3 regions of the Pseudomonas viridinivis genome follow, and region 1 is predicted to be linked to each of the others. Evidence: predicted binding sites of a transcription regulator. Region 1 holds the regulator's gene; each other region holds the start of a gene.
What was found. The regulator sigma-54, encoded in region 1, starts transcription at its own class of promoters, with help from an activator protein. The targets are predictions, from matches to a motif close to ANTGGCATNNANNTTGCTNT.
Positions count from the first base shown of each region.

Region 2: AABC73_RS18350 (CmpA/NrtA family ABC transporter substrate-binding protein) is a predicted target of sigma-54. The motif match lies at 1,604-1,623, and genes of this name have one in related genera.
Region 3: AABC73_RS09395 (circularly permuted type 2 ATP-grasp protein) is a predicted target of sigma-54. The motif match lies at 1,933-1,952, and genes of this name have one in related genera.

Region 1 is NZ_CP151076.1:5,174,192-5,181,311, reverse strand. It holds gene AABC73_RS24030 (HPr family phosphocarrier protein) at 1-73, opposite strand, end outside; gene rapZ (RNase adapter RapZ) at 90-947, opposite strand; gene ptsN (PTS IIA-like nitrogen regulatory protein PtsN) at 950-1,414, opposite strand; gene raiA (ribosome-associated translation inhibitor RaiA) at 1,427-1,735, opposite strand; gene AABC73_RS24010 (RNA polymerase factor sigma-54) at 1,869-3,362, opposite strand; gene lptB (LPS export ABC transporter ATP-binding protein) at 3,548-4,273, opposite strand; gene lptA (lipopolysaccharide transport periplasmic protein LptA) at 4,274-4,816, opposite strand; gene lptC (LPS export ABC transporter periplasmic protein LptC) at 4,803-5,375, opposite strand; gene kdsC (3-deoxy-manno-octulosonate-8-phosphatase KdsC) at 5,385-5,909, opposite strand; gene AABC73_RS23985 (KpsF/GutQ family sugar-phosphate isomerase) at 5,924-6,898, opposite strand.
Region 2 is NZ_CP151076.1:3,874,093-3,881,212, reverse strand. It holds gene AABC73_RS18355 (ANTAR domain-containing protein) at 1-209, opposite strand, end outside; gene AABC73_RS18350 (CmpA/NrtA family ABC transporter substrate-binding protein) at 221-1,432, opposite strand; gene AABC73_RS18345 (quinone-dependent dihydroorotate dehydrogenase) at 1,739-2,770, shown strand; gene AABC73_RS18340 (ribosome modulation factor) at 2,880-3,095, opposite strand; gene rlmKL (bifunctional 23S rRNA (guanine(2069)-N(7))-methyltransferase RlmK/23S rRNA (guanine(2445)-N(2))-methyltransferase RlmL) at 3,690-5,960, shown strand; gene AABC73_RS18330 (diguanylate cyclase) at 6,096-7,120, shown strand, end outside.
Region 3 is NZ_CP151076.1:2,039,911-2,047,030, reverse strand. It holds gene AABC73_RS09400 (alpha-E domain-containing protein) at 1-476, opposite strand, end outside; gene AABC73_RS09395 (circularly permuted type 2 ATP-grasp protein) at 489-1,898, opposite strand; gene AABC73_RS09390 (ribonuclease E inhibitor RraB) at 2,376-2,729, opposite strand; gene AABC73_RS09385 (hypothetical protein) at 2,976-3,212, opposite strand; gene AABC73_RS09380 (LTA synthase family protein) at 3,394-5,487, opposite strand; gene AABC73_RS09375 (hypothetical protein) at 5,755-6,033, opposite strand; gene speE (polyamine aminopropyltransferase) at 6,183-7,043, opposite strand.

The DNA.
Region 1 (7,120 bases):
CGCCGACGAATTTGGCGGCGGCGCGGGCGTGCAGGCCGAGCTTGTTGATGATTGTTATTTGACGAGCGGGCATCGCAGTGAAAGTCCTTTCAGCTTAGGTCGCGGTGACGGACCTGAACGTTCTTGAGGGATTGATGCAGGACCTGGCCGAGGCGCTCGGTCAGGTAAACAGAGCGGTGGTGCCCGCCGGTGCAGCCAATGGCAATGGTGACATAGGAGCGATTGCTGGCAGCGAAGCGGGGTAGCCATTTGTTGAGGTAGGTGAAAATGTCCTGGAACATTTCCTCGACGTCGGGCTGCGCAGCAAGGTAGTCGATAACTGGCTGGTCGAGGCCCGACTGTTCGCGCAGTTCCGGCTTCCAGTAGGGATTGGGCAGGCAGCGGACATCGAAAACCAGATCGGCATCCACCGGCATGCCGCGCTTGAAGCCAAACGACTCGATCAGGAATGCAGTGCCCGGTTCCGGCTTGTTCAGCAGGCGCAGTTTCAGCGTGTCGCGCAGCTGATAGAGATTCAGGTGCGTGGTGTTGATCTTCAGATCGGCCAGATCGATGATCGGGCCCAGCAAGGTGGTTTCGTCCCGGATCGCCTCGGCGAGCGAGCGATTTGCGGTGCTCAGCGGATGGCGGCGACGGGTTTCAGAGAAACGCTTGAAGAGGGTTGCTTCGTCAGCGTCCAGATACAGCACATCGCACTGAATGTTACGCGAGCGTACTTCTTCAAGCATTTGCGGGAAGCGGGTCAGGTGGCTTGGCAGATTGCGCGCGTCGATGGAAACGGCAAGCAGCGGCTCAGCCAGTTCCGTATTGATCAGCGCGCGCTCAGCAAGCTCAGGCAGCAGGCCGGCGGGGAGGTTATCAACGCAGTAGAAGCCGCTGTCCTCCAATACATCCAGGGCCGTACTCTTGCCGGAGCCTGAACGGCCACTGACGATAATCATGCGCATGGTTAATGCCCGTTCTGCTCGTCCAGTACCACCTGATAAAGCGCTTCATTGCTTTCGGCGCTGCGCAGGCGGTCACGCACTTCTTTGCGATCAAGCATGCTGGCGATTTGGCGCAACAGCTCCAGGTGTGCATCGGTGGCAGCTTCCGGGACCAGCAGGACAAACAGCAGGTCCACAGGCGCACCATCAATGGCATCGAAATCAACAGGTGCGTCCAGGTGCAGCAACGCACTGATGGGCGAGTGACAACCCTTCAGGCGACAATGCGGGATGGCGATGCCATTGCCAAAGCCGGTAGAACCGAGTTTTTCTCGGGCAACAAGGCTTTCGAACACGGTTTGCGAATCCAGATCAGGCACTTCTCTGCCGATCAGATTGGCAATCTGTTCAAGTACGCGTTTCTTACTGCCGCCCGGCACGTTCACGAGTGAACGGCCAGGGGTCAGGATGTTTTCGAGTCGGATCATGGGTTGGGAGTGTTAGCGAGCTGTCGCACCTTTAAGGATGTTCTGCTGCTTTTCCTTATGCTTTAGCAATTGTCGGTCCAGCTTGTCAGTGAGCAGATCGATCGCCGCATACATGTCGTCATGTTCTGCGTTAGCTACGACCTCCCCACCGTGGATATGCAGCGTGGCTTCGATCTTCTGTTTCAGTTTCTCGACCGCCATCGTTACCTGCACATTGGTAATCTTGTCAAAATGCCCCTCGAGCTTCTTGAGTTTCAGCTCGATGTATTCGCGCAGGGGCTTGGTCACTTCTAATTGGTGTCCACTGATGTTGACTTGCATACAGCTTCTCCTTCGTTGCCAGTGCATAAAGAGGCAGGTTGAAATACCTGCCACTGGAACGCTATGGCTTCAGGCGGGGCTGCATAAAAACGGGTGCGGGCTTGGCTCGCTACGTTTTACACGGCCTCGATCGTCATATCAGTCGCTTGCGCTCGCTCGATGGCGCGATCCCAAGTGATTCGCGGTATTTAGCAACTGTGCGGCGAGCTACCTGAATGCCTTGTGCCTCCAGTAAACCAGCGATCTTGCTGTCACTCAACGGCTTTTTCTGATTTTCCGCTGCAACCAGTTTTTTGATGATCGCGCGAATCGCTGTGGACGAACACTCACCGCCCTCGGAGGTGCTTACGTGGCTCGAAAAGAAATATTTCAGTTCGTAGATACCACGTGGCGTATGCATGAATTTTTGCGTGGTCACGCGGGAAATCGTCGATTCGTGCATGCCGACCGCTTCAGCGATGTCATGCAGGACCAGCGGCTTCATCGCTTCGTCGCCGTATTCGAGGAAGCCGCGCTGATGCTCGACGATCTGCGTGGCGACCTTCATGAGTGTTTCGTTGCGGCTCTGCAGGCTCTTGATGAACCAGCGGGCCTCCTGCAACTGATTGCGCATGAAGGTGTTGTCGGCGCTGGTATCGGCGCGGCGTACGAACCCGGCGTATTGCGGGTTCACGCGCAGGCGAGGGACCGACTCTTGATTAAGTTCAACCAGCCAGCGCTCGTTATCCTTGCGCACAATGACGTCGGGGACGACATATTCGGCTTCGGCGGATTCGATTTGCGAGCCCGGCCGTGGGTTGAGGCTCTGCACCAGTTCGATGACCTGGCGCAGCTCGTCTTCCTTGAGTTTCATGCGACGCATCAGCTGGCCATAGTCGCGACTGCCCAGCAGGTCGATGAAGTCGCTGACCAGACGCTGGGCTTCGGCGAGCCAGCGGGTCTTGGCAGGCAGTTGGCGCAGTTGCAGCATCAGGCATTCGCTGAGATTGCGCGCGCCGATACCGGCGGGTTCAAACTGCTGGATGCGGTGCAGAACGGCTTCGATCTCATCAAGCTCGATATCGAGTTCGGGATCGAAGGCGTCGAGAATTTCTTCGAGTGTTTCGTCCAGATAACCCTGATTGTTGATGCAGTCGATCAGCGTCACGGCAATCAGGCGATCAGTGTCGGACATCGGCGCCAGGTTCAACTGCCAGAGCAGGTGGCTCTGCAGGCTTTCACCGACGGATGTGCGGGTGGTGAAGTCCCATTCGTCGTCGTCATTGCTGGGCAGGCTGCTGGCGCTGGTCTGATAAACGTCCTCCCAGGCCGTGTCGACCGGCAGTTCGTTGGGAATGCGCTCGTTCCATTCGCCTTCTTCCAGGTTGTCGACCGTCGGGGCGGGTTCCTGATATGTCGGCTCCTGAACATCAGGATTTGGCTTTTGCTCGATACTGTCAGCCAGTGGATCGGCGTTGTCGAAATCGTCGCCTTCTTCCTGGCGTTCCAGCATGGGGTTGGATTCCAGCGCCTCTTGAATCTCCTGTTGGAGATCCAGAGTCGACAGCTGGAGTAAGCGGATGGCCTGTTGCAGCTGCGGTGTCATCGTCAGCTGCTGGCCCATTCTCAAGACTAGCGATGGTTTCATGGCTGGGGCTAACACCTTATTCGCCGGCGCACGTGCGCCATCCACTATCAGGGCGCCGGGGCGCCTACATAAGCAAATTATATGCCTGAAACCGAAGTGTTTGCCTAGAGTGTGATGGCAATTAATGCATCATCATTGAAAGCACTCGGGCATTGCTCGCTTGGGGAAGCGGGACACCGCAGCAATTACAGGCGGAACTCGTGACCGAGGTAAACCTCTTTCACCAGCTGGTTAGCCAGAATGGTTTCCGAATCGCCTTCGGCGATCAGTTGCCCATCGTTGACGATGTAAGCGGTTTCGCAGATATCCAGGGTTTCGCGGACGTTGTGATCGGTGATCAGAACGCCGATACCCTTGGCTTTCAGGTGATGAATGATCTGCTTGATATCCCCTACCGAAATCGGGTCCACGCCGGCGAAGGGTTCGTCGAGCAGGATGAATTTCGGCGAAGTGGCCAGCGCGCGGGCGATTTCCACCCGGCGACGTTCACCACCGGACAGGCTCATGCCCAGGTTGTCGCGGATATGGCTGATGTGGAATTCCTGCAACAGGCTTTCCAGTTCTTTGCGGCGCGCGGTGCCGTCCAGCTCCTTGCGGGTTTCAAGGATCGCCATGATGTTGTCGGCTACCGAAAGCTTGCGAAAGATCGATGCTTCCTGGGGAAGATAACCGATACCTGCGCGCGCGCGGCCGTGCATCGGCTGGTGGCTGACGTCCAGGTCGTCGATCAGGACGCGGCCCTGATCGGCCTGAACCAGGCCAACGATCATGTAGAAGCAGGTTGTCTTGCCGGCACCGTTAGGCCCGAGCAGGCCAACTATTTGCCCACTGTCGATCGACAGGCTCACATCGCGTACGACCTGACGGCCCTTGTAGCTTTTAGCCAAATGCTGGGCTTTCAGCGTCGCCATTTACTGGGCCTTCTGCTGGTCGGTTTTCTTTTTCGGCTGGATAACCATGTCGATACGCGGACGAGGTGCGGTGACCTTGTTGCCATTGGCACGGCCGGCGCTGACGATCTGCTTCACGGTGTCGTAGACGATTTTCTCGCCTTCGGACGTGTTGCCGTCATTGATGACCTTGGCCTTGTCGATCAATACGATGCGATCCTGCGCCGCGTAGTATTGAATGGTGATCGCGTAGGCCTGAACGATTGGCTTGTCCACCGAGGGCTTCTGCTCGTAATAAGCCAGGTTGCCAACGGAGGTGAACACGTCGACTTCGCCCTGAGCGTTACGGGTAATGGTCACGGTGTTGCCGGTGATCTTCATCGAGCCCTGCGTGATGATGACGTTGCCCTTGTAGGTGGCCACGCCTTTTTTGTCATCAAGCTGCGCATCGTCAGACTGAATGTGGATCGGTTGATCGCGGTCAGTCTGCAGGGACCAGGCGCTCGCGCTTCCCAGTGCTGCGCCCAGGCCGAGCAATAAAGGAAGGGTTTTAACGAGCCTCATACTGTCCTCTTACGTTGGACAGCAGGTCCATCCTGCCGTCGTTCAAATACGCTTTCATTCCCTTGGCCGTGGTCACACCGCCCGCGCCGTCGATTCTAACGGCTTGCTCGGTCTGCGCATATTGCTTCTGTGGGAATACGGTCATTCGACTACTGGTGATAATGGTCGTACGGTTTTTATCGTCGGTTCGTGCTACGCGAACCGAATCGATCAATTCGACCTGAGTGCCGCCAGGGGATACTTCACCTTGCTTGCTCTGGATGTGCCACGGATAAAGCGTGCCGCGATACATTTGCAGGTCCGGCGTGGTCAGCAACGTGACATCGGTGGCCTTCAGGTGCTCGACCTTGTCTGCCGTCATCTCGTACTGCAGCTTGCCATCCGGCAGGTACTGAACGCTGTGGGCGTTGATCGCGTAGAAATCGATGGCGCTTTCGTCCACCGCCGTCACGGGCTGATCCATGAAGCTTTCAGGGCTGATATTCCAATAACCGGCAGCGGCGAGCAGTACTGCCAGCACACCGAAGATCAGAAACGAACGAATTTTTTTACTGAACATAAATGGCTTCTATAAGTAGGCGGCGTGGGCTGCTTCAAGGTTGCCCTGGGCGCTGAGAATCAGTTCGCAGAACTCGCGAGCCGCGCCTTCGCCGCCACGTGCCTTGGTAACGCCATGGGCATGTTGCTGTACGAAACCGTTGGCATTGGCAACTGCCATGCCCAGTCCGACACGACGGATGACCGGCAAGTCTGGCAGATCATCCCCCAGATAAGCGACCTGTTCGTAACTCAGATTGAGCTGGCCGAGCAATTCATCCAGCACAACCAGCTTGTCTTCACGACCCTGATACAGGTGCGCGATGCCCAGATTGCTGGCTCGACGCTCTACAATCGGGGTCTTGCGGCCGCTGATGATAGCAGTGGTGACGCCGGAGGCGATGAGCATCTTGATGCCCTGGCCGTCCAGCGTATTGAAAGTCTTGAATTCGCTGCCGTCTTCCAGGAAGTAAAGGCGGCCGTCAGTCAGCACGCCATCGACGTCGAAAATCGCCAGCTTGATGTTCTTGCCGCGTTGCAGCAAATCAGTGGTCATGGTCACGTCTCCCATTACATGACGCCCGCGCGCAGAAGATCCTGCAAGTTGAACGCGCCGACGGGGTGGTCATTTTCGTCGACGACGATCAACGCACCAATCTTGTGGTCTTCCATGATTTTCAAGGCTTCGGCCGCCAGCATCTCGGGGCGCGCAGTCTTGCCATGGAGCGTCATGACTTCATCAATGGTCGTCAGGCGGATGTCGATAGGGCGATCCAGCGTGCGGCGCAAATCGCCATCGGTGAATATCCCCGCCAGTCGTCCATCGGCTTCCAGAATCGCGGTCATGCCCAGGCCCTTGCGGGTCATTTCCATCAATGAGTCACGCAGCAGTGCGCCACGCTGTACCTTGGGCAATTCGTCGCCGGTGTGCATGACATGCTCGACCTTGAGCAGCAGCCGTCGGCCCAGCGCGCCGCCCGGATGGGAGAAGGCAAAATCCTCGGCAGTGAAGCCGCGTGCTTCCAGCAAGGCGACGGCCAGCGCGTCACCCATCACCAATGCCGCCGTCGTCGATGAGGTCGGGGCCAGGTTCAGCGGGCAGGCTTCGTGTTCAACGCGGGCGTTCAGGTTGATGTCGGCGGCCTTGGCCAGCGTCGATGCCGGATTGCCCGTCAGGCTGATCATCTTGATGCCAAGACGCTTGATCAGCGGCAGCAAGGTAACGATTTCGGCGGTGGTGCCGGAATTGGACAGCGCCAGGATGATGTCATCGGCGGTGATCATGCCCATGTCGCCATGGCTGGCTTCAGCCGGATGCACAAAGAACGAGGTGGTGCCGGTACTGGCCAGGGTGGCGGCGATTTTCTTGCCGATGTGCCCGGACTTGCCCATGCCGACCACGACAACCCGCCCTTTACTGGCAAGAATCATCTCGCAAGCGCGAACGAAATCTGCATCAATATGACTGAGCAAGCCTTCTACGGCTTCTAGTTCGAGGCGAATGGTGCGTTGTGCTGACTGGATCAGGTCGCTGGACTGGCTCATGGGGAAAATCGTTCGGCCTTCTAAAAGGCAGCGATTATAACGGTAATGCGTGATTCCCTCACGCTTGATCGTCACACTTTGTTGTCAAACCCGTGAACACATCCGCAACTGCCTACAACTTTGTAGGAAACGGCGCAAATTATTTGTAGTGATATTGATTCCTCCGGTTCTCGCTTGGGCAGCGTGATAGTGCAGTGGTATAGTTCGCGGCCTGTTCGGCCC
Region 2 (7,120 bases), 1.3 Mb from region 1:
CGACTGACCAGCACCACCTGCTCCATGACGTCGCGGCCCGGGGATTCGGTGTCAATGAGGATTACGTCCGGGCGTACCGCTTCAACCCGCGCGGGCAAGTCGATGATCAGTCCGGACTCGTCGATGACTTCAAATCCCGCTTCGGAGAGCGCTGCTTTGAGGCGTCCGACTTTTTTTGGCGTGTCGTTGATCAACAGGATACGTAGCATGATTGCGGCCCTCAGCGACTGACAACGGCGGGGGCGGTATCGGCCAGCGCATGCAGCTTGAAGCTGCGCGCGTAGCCCGCCGGATCGCTGCCGTCCCAGACCTTGCCGTCGATCAACTGGCTGCTGCGCATGGTCGAAGCGGCGACTTCAACGCCCACTTCACCCGCCGCCTGGCGATACAACTCCAGTTGGTGAACGCTGGTGGCGACCGACAGATAGTCCGGGTCTTCGCGCAGCAGGCCCCAGCGGCGGAATTGGGTCATGAACCATATGCCATCGGATAGATAAGGCAGGTTCACTTCGCCGCCGCCATGAAAGCGCAGGGCATGGTTATCTTGCCATTGGTTGCCCAGCCCATCGCTGTATTCCCCGAGCAAACGCGGCTCGATGCAGCTGGCGGGAGCATCCAGGTAGTCTTTGCCACTGAGCAGCTGCGCGGTGCTGCGGCGGTTTTCCTGATTTTCTTCGATGAAACGGCTGGCCTCCAGAACCGCCTTGACCAGCGCGCGCGCGGTGTTGGGGTTCTGTTCGACAAACTCGCGGGTGCAACCCAGGACTTTTTCCGGGTGGTCCGGCCAGATCGCCTGGCTGGTGGCGAAGGTGAAACCCAGCTGCTGCTGCACGGCACTGGCCCCCCAGGGTTCGCCGACGCAGAAGCCGTCGATCCGCCCGGCCTGCAGGTGCGCAACCATTTGCGGCGGTGGCACGACCACGCTGGTCACGTCGTGAAGCGGATGAATGCCTTGGCTGGCCAGCCAGTAATACAACCACATCGCATGATTGCCAGTGGGGAAGGTTTGGGCGAAGGTCAGCTTTGGGCCGCTTTGGTGCGCGCGCCGGTCCAGTGCCTCAGGAGTGATCACGCCGGCATCTTGCAGCGGGCGCGACAGGTTGATGCTCTGGCCGTTCTGGTTCAGGCCCATCAACACCGCCATGTCCGTCGCGGCACCGCCGCCGATACCCAGTTGCACGGCATAGATCAGGCCGTAAAGACTGTGGGCCGCATGCAGTTCGCCGCTGACCAGTTTGTCACGCAGGCTGGCCCAGGAAGCCTGGCGTTTGAGATTGAGGGTCAGGCCATAAGGCTGGGCGAACCCCTGAGTGGCGGCCACCACCAACGATGCACTGTCGGACAACGCCATGAAGCCCAGGTCAAGGCTGTTCATCTCTGGCGCATCGCTGCCATTCACCCAGGCGAGCGGGTCGTTCGTGGAGGTATTCATAAGCGTGTCTTCCTTTCCGGAAAAGCCTGTCTCGGGAGCGTTTGTGCCTGGCCCGATGACGGGATCTTCCATAAAAAAAGCGTCGTTCAAGCCGTTGCATAAAGCAAGGACGAAAACGACGCCATTGTCTGTGCCGCGCTCCACCGTTGGAACGCGTGCTGATGACTGTTCCAAGCAAGCGATATGCCAGCCCGGGCGAGCGCTGCGACGTCATGCTGTTAAAAGCTGATCGCATGCCTCGCGCGCGCGCGCCCAGACGTCTATAATCGCCGCCCTGAATTCAGCTTCGACGAGTCGCGCCCGCCCATGTATAACCTGGCCCGCCAGTTACTGTTCAAACTTTCCCCGGAAGCCTCCCATGACCTGTCGCTGGACCTGATTGGTGCTGGCGGACGCCTGGGGCTCAACCGCTTGCTGAGCAAGACGCCTGCGCGCCTGCCGGTGACTGTCATGGGCCTGGAATTTCCCAATCCGGTCGGGCTGGCGGCAGGGCTGGACAAGAACGGCGCGGCCATCGACGGTTTCGCCCAGCTGGGTTTCGGCTTTGTCGAGATCGGCACAGTCACGCCGCGTCCGCAGCCGGGCAATCCGAAACCACGGATTTTCCGCCTGCCGCACGCCGAGGCGATCATCAATCGCATGGGCTTCAACAATCTGGGCGTCGATCATCTGATCAGCCGGGTTCAGGCGGCGAAATACACCGGTATCCTGGGCATCAATATCGGCAAGAATTTCGATACGCCGGTCGAGCGCGCCGTGGATGACTATCTGATTTGCCTGGACAAGGTCTATGCCCACGCCAGTTACGTCACGGTCAATGTCAGCTCGCCCAACACGCCGGGGCTGCGCAGCCTGCAGTTCGGCGATTCGCTCAAGCAACTGCTGGAAGCCTTGAGCATCCGTCAGCAGGCGCTGACCCAGTTGCATGGCAAGCGCGTGCCGTTGGCGATCAAGATCGCTCCGGACATGACCGATGAAGAAACCGTGCTGGTTGCCGCCGCGCTGATCGAATCCGGCATGGACGCCGTCATCGCCACCAACACCACACTCAGCCGCCAGGGCGTTGAAGGCTTGCCTCATGGCGACGAAGCGGGCGGGTTGTCAGGTGCGCCGGTACGCGAGAAGAGCACGCATACGGTGAAGATCCTCGCTGGCGAACTGGCCGGGCGTCTGCCGATCATCGCTGCGGGCGGCATCACCGAAGGCAGGCACGCGGCTGAGAAAATCGCCGCCGGTGCCAGTCTGGTGCAGATCTACTCCGGCTTTATCTATAAAGGCCCGGCGCTGATTCGCCAATCGGTGGACGCCATCGCGGCAATGCCCAAACGTCAGGCATAAAAAAAGGGGCTCCTGAGGAGCCCCTGGGCTTTCGCCCCGCGCCCGGATGGGACGCGCCTGGTTAGGTCATTTTTTCAGAGATTTGCTGGACTGGTCGGAAGTTACCTGATTACCCGACCGCGTGAAGTTCGTTGAGTCTGTGGATTCCCGCAGTGCCGGTCATACCGTCCCAGTTGTCGCCGCGTCCTTCTCGCCAACCATTTATCCACGCTTGGCGTACTGACGGTAGAGTAAAAGGGCAAAGCTCACGGGATTTTCCATGAACGCCATATTGGTATCCGCGTAAAAATGCTCTTTCCAACGGATCACGCTTAAGTCTTCTCATAGGGTGTTGCCCTCGTTTGTTGACTGTAATGTCCCTGGGACCTCGTGCTGAGGTCGGGCAGAAAATTTCTGCCGTTGGTGCCCGCTGCCGGCGTCGCGGGCTTGGTGTCGTTACCATTGCAGTAACAACCTGAGATGAGTTCTAACCAATGGATTGGGCGCTGTGAATGATCGTTTTGTCATAAGCACGTAACATTTGTGACCTCAGAGACATAAGCCCTCAGGTGTTTCAAACTTGATATTTTCTACAAGCCCGCAATGTCGAGGGTTTCGGCGCAAGCTGAGACAGGTTCTCAAGTGCGGGTGATGGCTGAATGCATTCAAAGGCTTTTCGACGAAGGGTCACGATGTGACTTTTTATTACGGCAGCTGTCATGCTGAATGGGTGCATTTGAGCCCAGTGTCTTTTGGCCATTGCGGGCTGAAGGCAGACAAACTGAATTCAAGGTAAAACTGCCGCACTGACGTCATAACCTCATGCGGTGGACCGGCACAATGTGTGTGCCACGCAGGCGTTCTCCAAGAAAGACGCTTGTTTTAAATCTGGTAGGGCAATGCGTTGCCCGCCGCTTATGGCTACGGCCCTGGAATATTCATGTCCGAACGTTACGAACTTTTCCTCACGTGCCCAAAAGGCCTCGAAGGCCTGCTGTCTGAGGAAGCCACTGCGCTTGGCCTTGAGGAGACCCGGGAACACACCTCGGCCATCCGTGGCGTCGCTACCATGGAAACCGCCTACCGGTTATGCCTGTGGTCGCGCCTGGCCAACCGTGTGCTGCTGGTGCTCAAGCGCTTCCCGATGAAAGACGCCGAAGACCTGTATCACGGCGTGCTGGATATCGACTGGCAGGACCACCTTGAAGCCGATGGTTCGCTGGCGGTGGAGTTCAGCGGTAACGGTTCGGGCATTGATAACACCCACTTTGGCGCCCTGAAGGTCAAGGACGCCATCGTCGACAAATTGCGTACGCCGGATGGCCTGCGGCCTTCGGTCGACAAGCTCAATCCCGATCTGCGCGTGCATTTGCGCCTGGATCGCGGCGAAGCCATCCTGTCCCTGGACTTGTCTGGTCACAGCCTGCACCAGCGTGGCTATCGCTTGCAGCAAGGCGCCGCCCCCCTCAAGGAAAACCTTGCAGCAGCAATCCTGATCCGTGCCGGCTGGCCGCGCATTGCCGCTGAAGGTGGCGCGCTGGCTGACCCAATGTGCGGCGTGGGCACCTTCCTGGTGGAAGCGGCCATGATGGCTGCCGACATTGCGCCCAACCTCAAGCGCGAGCGTTGGGGTTTTTCGGCATGGCTGGGGCACGTCCCGGCGCTGTGGACCAAGTTGCATGATGATGCAGTGGCTCGGGCACAGGCCGGTCTGGCCAAGCCGCCGCTGTGGATTCGCGGCTATGAAGCTGACCCGCGCCTGATCCAGCCGGGGCGTAACAACATCGAACGCGCTGGCCTGAGTGACTGGATCAAGGTCTATCAGGGCGAAGTCGCCACCTTCGAGCCGCGCCCGGACCAGAACCAGAAAGGCCTGGTGATCTGCAACCCTCCATACGGCGAGCGTCTGGGTGATGAGGCAAGCCTGCTTTATCTTTACCAGAACCTCGGTGAACGTCTGCGTCAGGCTTGCCTGAACTGGGAGGCCGCGGTATTTACCGGCGCTCCGGATCTGGGCAAACGCATGGGCATTCGCAGCCACAAGCAATACGCCTTCTGGAACGGCGCCTTGCCGTGCAAGCTGCTGTTGATCAAAGTGCTTCCTGACCAGTTTGTCACCGGCGAGCGGCGCACGGCCGAACAGCGCCAGATCGAGCGTGAACAGGTCGAGCCCGAGGACACCAGCGCGCTGGAAGCGCCGGGCAAATACGAGAAGTACAACAAGAACGGCAACCCGATCAAACCGGTTCCAGTGGTGGTCGAGCAGCCGCGCTTGAGCGAAGGCGGGCAGATGTTCGCCAACCGCTTGCAGAAGAACCTCAAGCTGTTGGGCAAATGGGTTCGTCGCGAAGGGATCGATTGCTATCGCGTCTACGATGCCGACATGCCGGAATACTCGCTGGCCATCGACCTGTACCACGACTGGGTTCACGTGCAGGAATACGCCGCGCCCAAGTCCATCGACCCGGAGAAAGCCTCGGCGCGCCTGTTCGATGCGCTGGCGGCCATTCCCCAGGCGCTGAATATCGACAAGAGCCGCGTGGTGATCAAGCGTCGCGAACGCCAGAGCGGCACCAAGCAGTACGAGCGGCAAAGTGCCCAGGGCCAGTTCCGGGAAGTCAGCGAAGGTGGCGTCAAGTTGCTGGTGAACCTCACGGATTACCTGGACACCGGCCTGTTCCTCGACCACCGCCCGATGCGTATGCGTATCCAGCGTGAAGCGGCGGGCAAGCGTTTCCTCAATCTGTATGCCTACACCGCAACGGCCAGCGTGCATGCGGCCAAGGGCGGCGCGCGCAGCACCACCAGCGTTGACCTGTCCAAGACGTATCTGGACTGGGCGCGTCGCAATCTGTCGCTGAATGGCTTCTCTGACAAGAACCGTCTGGAACAGGGTGATGTGATGGCGTGGCTGGAAGCGTGCCGTGAGGAATACGACCTGATCTTCATTGATCCGCCGACGTTCTCCAACTCCAAGCGCATGGAAGGGATCTTCGACGTGCAACGTGATCAGGTGCAGTTGCTCGATCTGGCTATGGCGCGTCTTGCACCCGGCGGCGTGCTGTATTTCTCCAACAACTTCCGCAAGTTCGTGCTCGATGAAAACCTCGGCGAGCGTTATGCCGTGGAAGAAATCACCGCCCAGACCGTGGACCCGGACTTCGCTCGCAACAGCAAGATCCACCGCGCCTGGAAAATCATGGCTCGCTAAGCGCGAGCAATGTGCATTGCGTACCCATCCATCGTACGCAATGCGATTTCAGACTAGGCAAATTAGTGGCGAATAGCTATAACAGAACCACGATCAGCATGATCCCTCACTGTGCTGGCGCCGCGAGTTTTGCGTATGCCGTCCAATCCTGTACGCCGGAAGATTCTTGGCTTTATCAGCGAGCAGGCCTCACCTTGGGTCGTTGCACTAACGGCCCTGGTTTTGGGGGCGGTGTTGACGATCATCCTCGCCCTCGCCAATTATGAACTCTACAAGCGCCAGCTGATCCAGCGCTTCGGCCTGTTGGCCAATGAGCATTTCAGTCGCATTCAGGAACGCCTGGACGGCCAGGCTTATCGCCTGGACAGCCTGCGGCGTTTCTTTGTCTTTTCCGATCAGATCAGCCGTGCCGAATTTAACGGTTTTGCTGCGCCATTGCTGACCGGCACCCAGGCCTACTCGTGGGCGCCGAGGGTCGTCGAGTCCGAGCGCGAGCCTTTCGAGCGTCAGGCGGTGACCGAAGGCTTGAACGGTTTCAGCGTGCGGGAGCTGGACGCTGCGGGCGGGCTGCAGAAAGCTGCGCAAAGGGCGGAATATTTCCCGGTACTCTTCACTCAGTCACGCAGCACATTGCCATTGCCGCTGGGTTTCGACATTGCCTCCGAACAGGTGCGCCACCAGGCGCTGGAGCGGGGACGTCAGCTGGGCACCATGGTCGCGACTCCCCGCCTGCACCTGGTGGGTCTGGAGCCCATCAACGCCACCGGGATTCTGTTGCTGTCTCCGGTGCTGGTGGGAGACGCGAGATTTTCGGCCCGGGCAGAGGATGTAACCGGCTTTGTCATGGCCGTGATCAGCCTGAGCGCCCTGATGACCGACGGCTTGCCGACCCAGGAAAACCTCGCCGTGACCCTGCGCGACCTGGCCGCGCCCGACCCGTCGGAGCCGTTGTATCAGTCGCCCACGGCGGCCGCCGAGTCTGATTTGCGGGTCAGCACGTTGTTGACTCTGGCCGATCGCAACTACCTGCTGGAGATCCGTCCAACCGCGATTTTCCTTAACAGTAATCCATCGCAGAGGGTCAACGTGATCCTGTTGGGCGGTTTGCTGAGCGTGATGCTCAGCGCGTTGCTTTACAGCCTCGTCGGCCAGCGGCAACG
Region 3 (7,120 bases), 3.1 Mb from region 1:
GCATCGTGACGCATGATGGTCCCGTAAGTGGCACCGCGAAACAGGTGCGAGCGTTCCTTGACCCATTCGCAGAACCGGCTCATGCCATAACGGCTCAAGCCTTGTTCAGCGATGCCGCGAATTTCCAGCCAGGTAGCGTTGATGTTTTCCCACATGTCGGCGGTAATTCGCCCACGAACCGCATGGGCGCTCGCCCGCGCGGCACCCAGACAGCTGTAGATGCTGGCCGGGTTACTCGCATCCAGGGCGAAAAAATGCAGCAAGCGCTCGGCGTGCAGCTCCCCATGGCGCTCAAGATAATGGTCCAGCGTGCCGGTAATCAGCAGCGGCATGGCCAGTTCATCCAGGCCGTCACCGCGCCCGTCCTGCGGCATCAGTGACAGCGAGTAGCTGACGTCGAGCATTCGCGCGAGATTCTCCGCTCGCTCCAGATAACGCGACATCCAATATAAATCCGAGGCAGTTCTACTTAGCATTGGCAGGCATCCTTAATCCTCAACCACCCAGGTGTCTTTGGTTCCGCCACCTTGCGACGAGTTCACCACGAGCGAACCTTCACGCAGCGCGACTCGGGTCAGCCCGCCGGGTACGACGCGGGTTTCACGGCCGGACAGGACAAATGGGCGCAAGTCGATGTGTCGCGGGGCAATACCGTTCTCGACAAAGGTCGGGCAGGTCGACAGGCAGAGCGTGGGCTGGGCGATGTAAGCGTGGGGCTTGGCTTTGATTCTGGCCCGGAACGACTCGATTTCCGCTGCGGTCGATGCAGGCCCCACCAACATGCCGTAGCCACCGGAACCCTGGGTTTCCTTCACGACCAGATCGCCAAGATTGGCCAGCACGTGGGACAGCTCTTCCGGTTTGCGGCACTGGAAAGTCGGCACGTTCTTGAGGATTGGCTCTTCGTCCAGATAGAAACGAATCATGTCGGTCACATACGGATAGACCGACTTGTCATCCGCCACACCGGTGCCGATGGCGTTGGCCAGCACGACATTACCCGAGCGATAGGCCGACAGCAGGCCAGGCACGCCGAGCATCGAATCCGGATTGAACGCCAGAGGATCAAGGAACGCGTCGTCCAGGCGACGGTAGATCACGTCGACAGCCTTGGGACCATCAGTGGTGCGCATGAACACACGATCATCGCGCACAAACAGGTCAGCACCCTCGACCAGTTCCACACCCATCTCACGCGCCAGAAAGGCGTGTTCGAAAAAGGCGCTGTTGAAGCGACCGGGGGTCAGCACCACGACACTCGGGTTGTCGATAGGGCTGGAGCTTTTCAGGGTATCGAGCAGCAGGTTCGGATAATGATCGATCGGGGCAATGCGCTGCGCGGCGAACAGCTCCGGGAACAGACGCATCATCATCTTGCGGTCTTCGAGCATGTAGCTCACCCCGCTCGGGGTCCGCAAGTTGTCTTCCAGCACGTAATACGTGCCGTCGCCGTCGCGCACCAGATCGACACCGGAGATATGCGAATAAAGATCGCGGTGCAGATTCAGGCCTTGCATCGCTATCTGGTATTGCTCGTTGGCCAATACCTGCTCGGCGGGAATAATCCCGGCCTTGATGATGCGTTGCTCGTGATAAAGGTCAGCGAGAAACATATTCAACGCTTTCACGCGCTGAATGCAGCCTCGTTCTACCACCCGCCATTCACTGGCAGGAATGCTGCGCGGAATCGTATCGAAAGGGATGAGGCGCTCTGTCCCCTGCTCGTCACCGTACAGCGTGAACGTGATCCCGGCGCGATGAAACAATAGATCGGCTTCACGTCGACGCTGAGCCAGTAACTCAGGCGGCGTTTCACCCAACCAGCGGGCAAATTCCCGGTAATGCGGGCGGACCAGGCCACCGGCATCGTACATCTCATCATAAAAGGTGCGGATCATGCCGTACTCCTTGTCACCACGGACACCAAGGGCCTTCGCAAGGCCCGTGCCATCGGCATAAACGCTTAAATATCAATCGGTTAAATAAAAACACAAGGATCACCGCACCATTCCTGTGCAATATCCTTCCTAACCAATTCTCCTACGCCTCATTCGGAAGCGTCCTTCAACTGCAAACGCTATGACCAGCATAGCCAGAGTTGATTTCACGAGTGGATATTGTTTCCCGATAATCCCCTGCATTCGGGCAATCACTCATTCGGATGCCCTGTTTCAAGTCGTTGTCGAAAAACACCGCAGCGCCTGCAACAACCGAATTTTCCGAACTTCCCTTTGAGCCACTCTCTTGAGTGGCTTTTTTTTGCCTGCCCTTTTTTGGTCAGCGGCGCGGCGTATATTCATAAACAGTTTTAGAGTCCACAAACCAAAACCGGCCGATTCCAGGAATGCCCCTGAATCGACCGGTCGTTCAGCGCATCAATGACATCTCATGCGCTGGGAGCCTCTGATCTCCTGCGTAACGCCCCAGCCCTCGACTTCACCGTCGAGCGCTTCGATTGCTGTCTGGAAGTCCTGCTCGAAATCACCGATGCCGTCATAGGTCGCATACATGACCTTGCTTAACTGCAAATGCCACGCGCCGTCATCTCCGACGTTGATCTGGGTATTAAGGGATTCGCCACGAAATCGTCCCGCAGCCTGCCGTGCCCGCTCCTCATCCGGAAAAATGGCATAAAACTCGATGGGGTGAATACGCGCGAAATCGAAACCGCCCTCTTTCATGCGGCGCAGTACGTTACTGCTGATGTCCTCTTGATAGGCTGTGCTCATGAAACGTCCTCCTATGCAACGATAGATAGAGTTTCAACGCTCCCATACGACGCTCCGATCGGAGGCCGTCACACGGCAGATACTCTGCCGGGCGGGAATCAAGCATGTAGCTGACAAGGCCACGCCTGCTGGGCGGGCGAGGCATCGACATGACGAGGCTGGAGAAACGCTTCACCGGCCTCATTTGCAGAGTAACCCCATCGTTGGCGTTATGCCAATTGGGGGAGAGGGATTTTTTTCAGGTGCTCAGGAGGCTTCAGTGATGGAGATGATCTGCACCGCATTCTGGTCTTTCAAGGATTTCACGGTGGGCTCGGCCGTGCGACCTTCGAGGTCATTGAGGTCAAGCTCATCGGCCACAGGAAACAAAATCGGCCGTAGCCGACGAGCGACTTCCTCTTCGCTGGGACGCTGCTCGGCATCAAGATCCAGGCTTTGTTGCACACCATCTTTATCCAGATACGAAATGGTCCACTGTTTCATCGATGTCTCCTCAGCAGCCGAAAACGCGGCTTACGTGATCTTGACCTTTTTTGGCGGTCATTCGTTCAAACGAGTTAAGCGGATTAACCCGCAGAAACATAGAGCTGGCTGCGGATACAGGCTGGAGCCGAAAATGCAAAAAGCCCCTGGACAAGGGGCTTTTTGCGTTGCAGTGCAGCGATCAGTTCTTGTTCTTGCTCGCCTCTACACCGGCTGTGTTATCCAGCAGGCTCTTGGTCGCGGTTTGCAGGAAGCTGTCGAGTTTGTTGCGCAGTTCCTGAGTATCCGGCGCATCCGGGATCACCTCGGCATGAGGTGTGCGGCCCAATGTGTACGACAAGACTTTCGGTTCCATTTCCTTGGGTTCGATCAGGATCCGGTCGCCGGTTACCAGCGCGACGGTCTGCTCGCTGCCCGAAGGCTTGATCACGCCAAAACCCTTGTCGCCTTCCGGCAGGTTCAGCAAGTCGCGACCCCAGCACTGGTTGCGGCTTTCCCCGCCCAGGCGGCCCATGATGGTCGGCACGATGTCGATCTGGGTACCGACGATGCTGCTGCGCTGGCCAAACTTCTGTTGCACGCCCGGACCAATCATCAGCATTGGCACGTTGAAACGGCCCAGGTCCATCTCAGTGATTTGCTGGTTATTGCCGAAACCGTGGTCGCCGACGACGATGAACAGCGTGTCCTTGTAGTACGGCTCTTTCTTGGCCTTCTCGAAGAACTGCCCAAGCGCCCAGTCGGAGTAGCGCATGGCAGTCATGTGCTCGTTCAGCGACCCCTGATCCGTCACTCGCTCAACTGGCAGGTTGGCTGGCAACGCGTAAGGCGTGTGGTTCGACAGGGTTTGCAGCAAGGCATAGAACGGCTTGCCTTTTTCGCCACGGGCTTTCAATTCCTGAGCGCCGCGATCGAACATGTCCTGATCGGACACGCCCCAGGTCGGATCAGAGAACACCGGATTGACGAAGTCATTGCGACCAATGAATTTAGTCATGCCCTGGTTACTGAAGAAGCCAGACTGGTTGTCCCAGGCGAAGTCGCCGTTGTAGACGTATACGTCATCGTAACCACGGGCGCTGAGCAATTGCGGCAGGCCGGACAGCTTATGACTGCCTTCCGGCGTCTGCATCAGGTACTCGAAGCCCGGCAGGTTCGGGAAGCACGCCATGGTGGCAAACATGCCTTGGTGGGTGTGCGTGCCGTTGGAGAAGAACCGGTCGAACAACAGACCTTCCTTGGACAGCTTGTCGAAGTAAGGCGTGATATTCGCCTCGTCGCCCAGCGCACCTACCGAGTGACCGGCGAAGCTTTCCATCAGGATCACCACGACGTTCTTGATCGGCAGGGTATTTTCCGCCGGCGGCATGGAGTCGCGACGCACTGCCGCGATCTCTGGATCAACCAGTTTATCGTGGGAGGTGAGCAACATGTCTCGCACAGTCTGCTGCGCCTGTGGCTGCGGCAGAGTCGCCTTCCAGATGTTGTCGCGATCTTCCGACATGCGGCTTTTCGCAGCAGCAATCAGGGTCAGCGTACCGTTGAGGCCCAGGGTATTGGCGAAGTTCGACTCTGTGGTGTAAGCATCGCCCCAACGCAGCGGCGGGCCCTGGCGCAAGGTGCCGCGAGCTGCGACAACCGCAATCAACAGGCACACAACGAAGACACCAATACGCGCATACCACGGCGCAATCGAACGCTGGCTGGAAGTGCCGCCAGCCACCGAGCGTCGTGGCCGGGTTGCCCGATCCACACCTTTGAACACCAGGCTCAACAGCCAGGTGACGAAAGCCCAGGCCAACAGATAGCGAACCACCGGGAAGCCGTACCACAACATGCTCAGAACGGTCTTCGGATCTTCCTTGACGTACTGGAACACCAGGCCGTTCAGGCGCTGGTGAAACTCGCGATAGAAGTCCATCTCCATCAGGCCGAAGAACAGCGTCAGGCTGGCGACCAGCGTCAGCCAGAAACGAAAGAACCCGCGCATCGCCATGATTCGCGCACTGAACAGCGCCAGAATCAGGGGAATAAGCAGGTAAACCGTCAGACGCAGGTCAAAGCGCATGCCGTTGAGCATCGCTTCAACAAATACCGATGCCGGCGTGTCACCGATCATTTCGCGGTTGTAGACCAGCAGTGCAATACGCAACAGCGTATACAGCACCATCAGGACCAGCCCGCTTAGCAGCGTGTACGCCAGATGCGATTTGACGGTAGGTTGCATCGAGCGCGACGAGGCGGGCTGATGACTCAGGGCGTCCGTTGTGGCCATGTCGTTCTAGGATCCGTTGGATTCAAAAAGGGGTTCAAAAGTCTGTGCGTCAGGCGACGTTTTCACATCGAGCAACGCGCGGGGGGCAAATCTTACGTGATCATTCACTGATAAACACCGATGGCTGTACGATGTTTCATCTTGAACGGTACGAAATCGACGGCGTCATTGCTCTGCAATCAGGGTTGGCAGCCAGCGAGGCGTTATTAAGCGCGGCAGATTTTCAGCGACATAACGTGAAAATTTCGTCGTTCGCAGGGCAAGGATTCAGCTGAAAGACTGGCTGTAAAGGCTCAGGCTGTACTCGATTGCCTCGAAAACCCCTGGCGGGTCACCGGCGAATTCGGCGTTGTCGCGCAACGACGCCTGCGCCGCCGCGATCAGCTTTTGCAGGCGTTGCCGGGGTTTGACGACATCACAGACCTGCGCCAGGGCAAGAATCCCCAACCGTGAGGCGAACAGGCTTTTCGATCCGTCGAGGCTCAGCGCCAGCGAATCCTCTTTTATGTAAGCAGTTGTGTTGACGATATCGTAGAACAGCTCCACCGATGACCGGATGCATTCCGGTGCGCAGAACAGGCGAATCGCGCGGGCACCTTTTTCATAGCTGGAAGCGACATGGGCACCAACAGCAGAGTGTTACGTGTGCATAACGTTTCCGATGAAATGTTATGTACACGTAACTTTCGACACTATCAGTCGTTGCTAGGCTTGTTGACCGCCTGCAGTACGTATTGCGGCAGGGCGAACGCGCCGATGTGGACTTCCGGGTTGTAATAACGGGTCACGATGCCGCTACCTGCGAAACGCTGACGCAAGGTATCCAGCGGCAGTTTGCGATAGGCCGTATTGGTTGCGCCCCAGGCAAAGGTCATGGCGCCACCGATGTAGGTGGGGATCGCCGCCTGATAGAAATGCCAGTCAGCAAACAATCCGCGCATCCGCCCGGCCGTGGTTTGTACGCCGCTCAATTGCATGAAAGGCGTGCCGTTCTGGGTGACCAGGATGCCGCCTTCATTCAGACAGCGGTGGCAGGCCTGATAGAAATTCTCCGAGAACAGCACTTCGCCCGGACCAATCGGGTCCGTGGAATCGGAAATGATCACGTCGAATTTTTCTTCGGTTGTGGCGACAAAGCGCATGCCGTCATCGATCACCAGGTTCAGGCGTGGATCTTCGAACGCACCCTTGGAGTGGTTCGGCAGAAACTCTTTGCACATCTCGACCACGGTACCGTCGATTTCGACCATGGTGATGTGCTCGACACTGCGGTGCTTGGCCACTTCACGCAACATGCCACCATCGCCACCGCCGATGATCAGCACCCGGCGAGCAGCGCCGTGGGCCAGGATCGGCACGTGAGTCAGCATCTCGTGGTAGATGAACTCATCGGCTTCAGTGGTCTGAATCACGCCATCGAGGGCCATGACGCGACCCATGCGTGGGTTCTGGAAGATCACCAGGTGCTGATGCTCGGTGCGCACCTCGTGCAGCAGTTTTTCCATGCGAAAACGCTGGCCATAACCTTCGTACAACGTTTCTTGATAATCGCTCATGGGTAAGTCCCTGATAAATACGGATGGCAGGACGGCAGGCCGCCCATAAGAATGGCGCGCATTCTACGTCGAGGAAC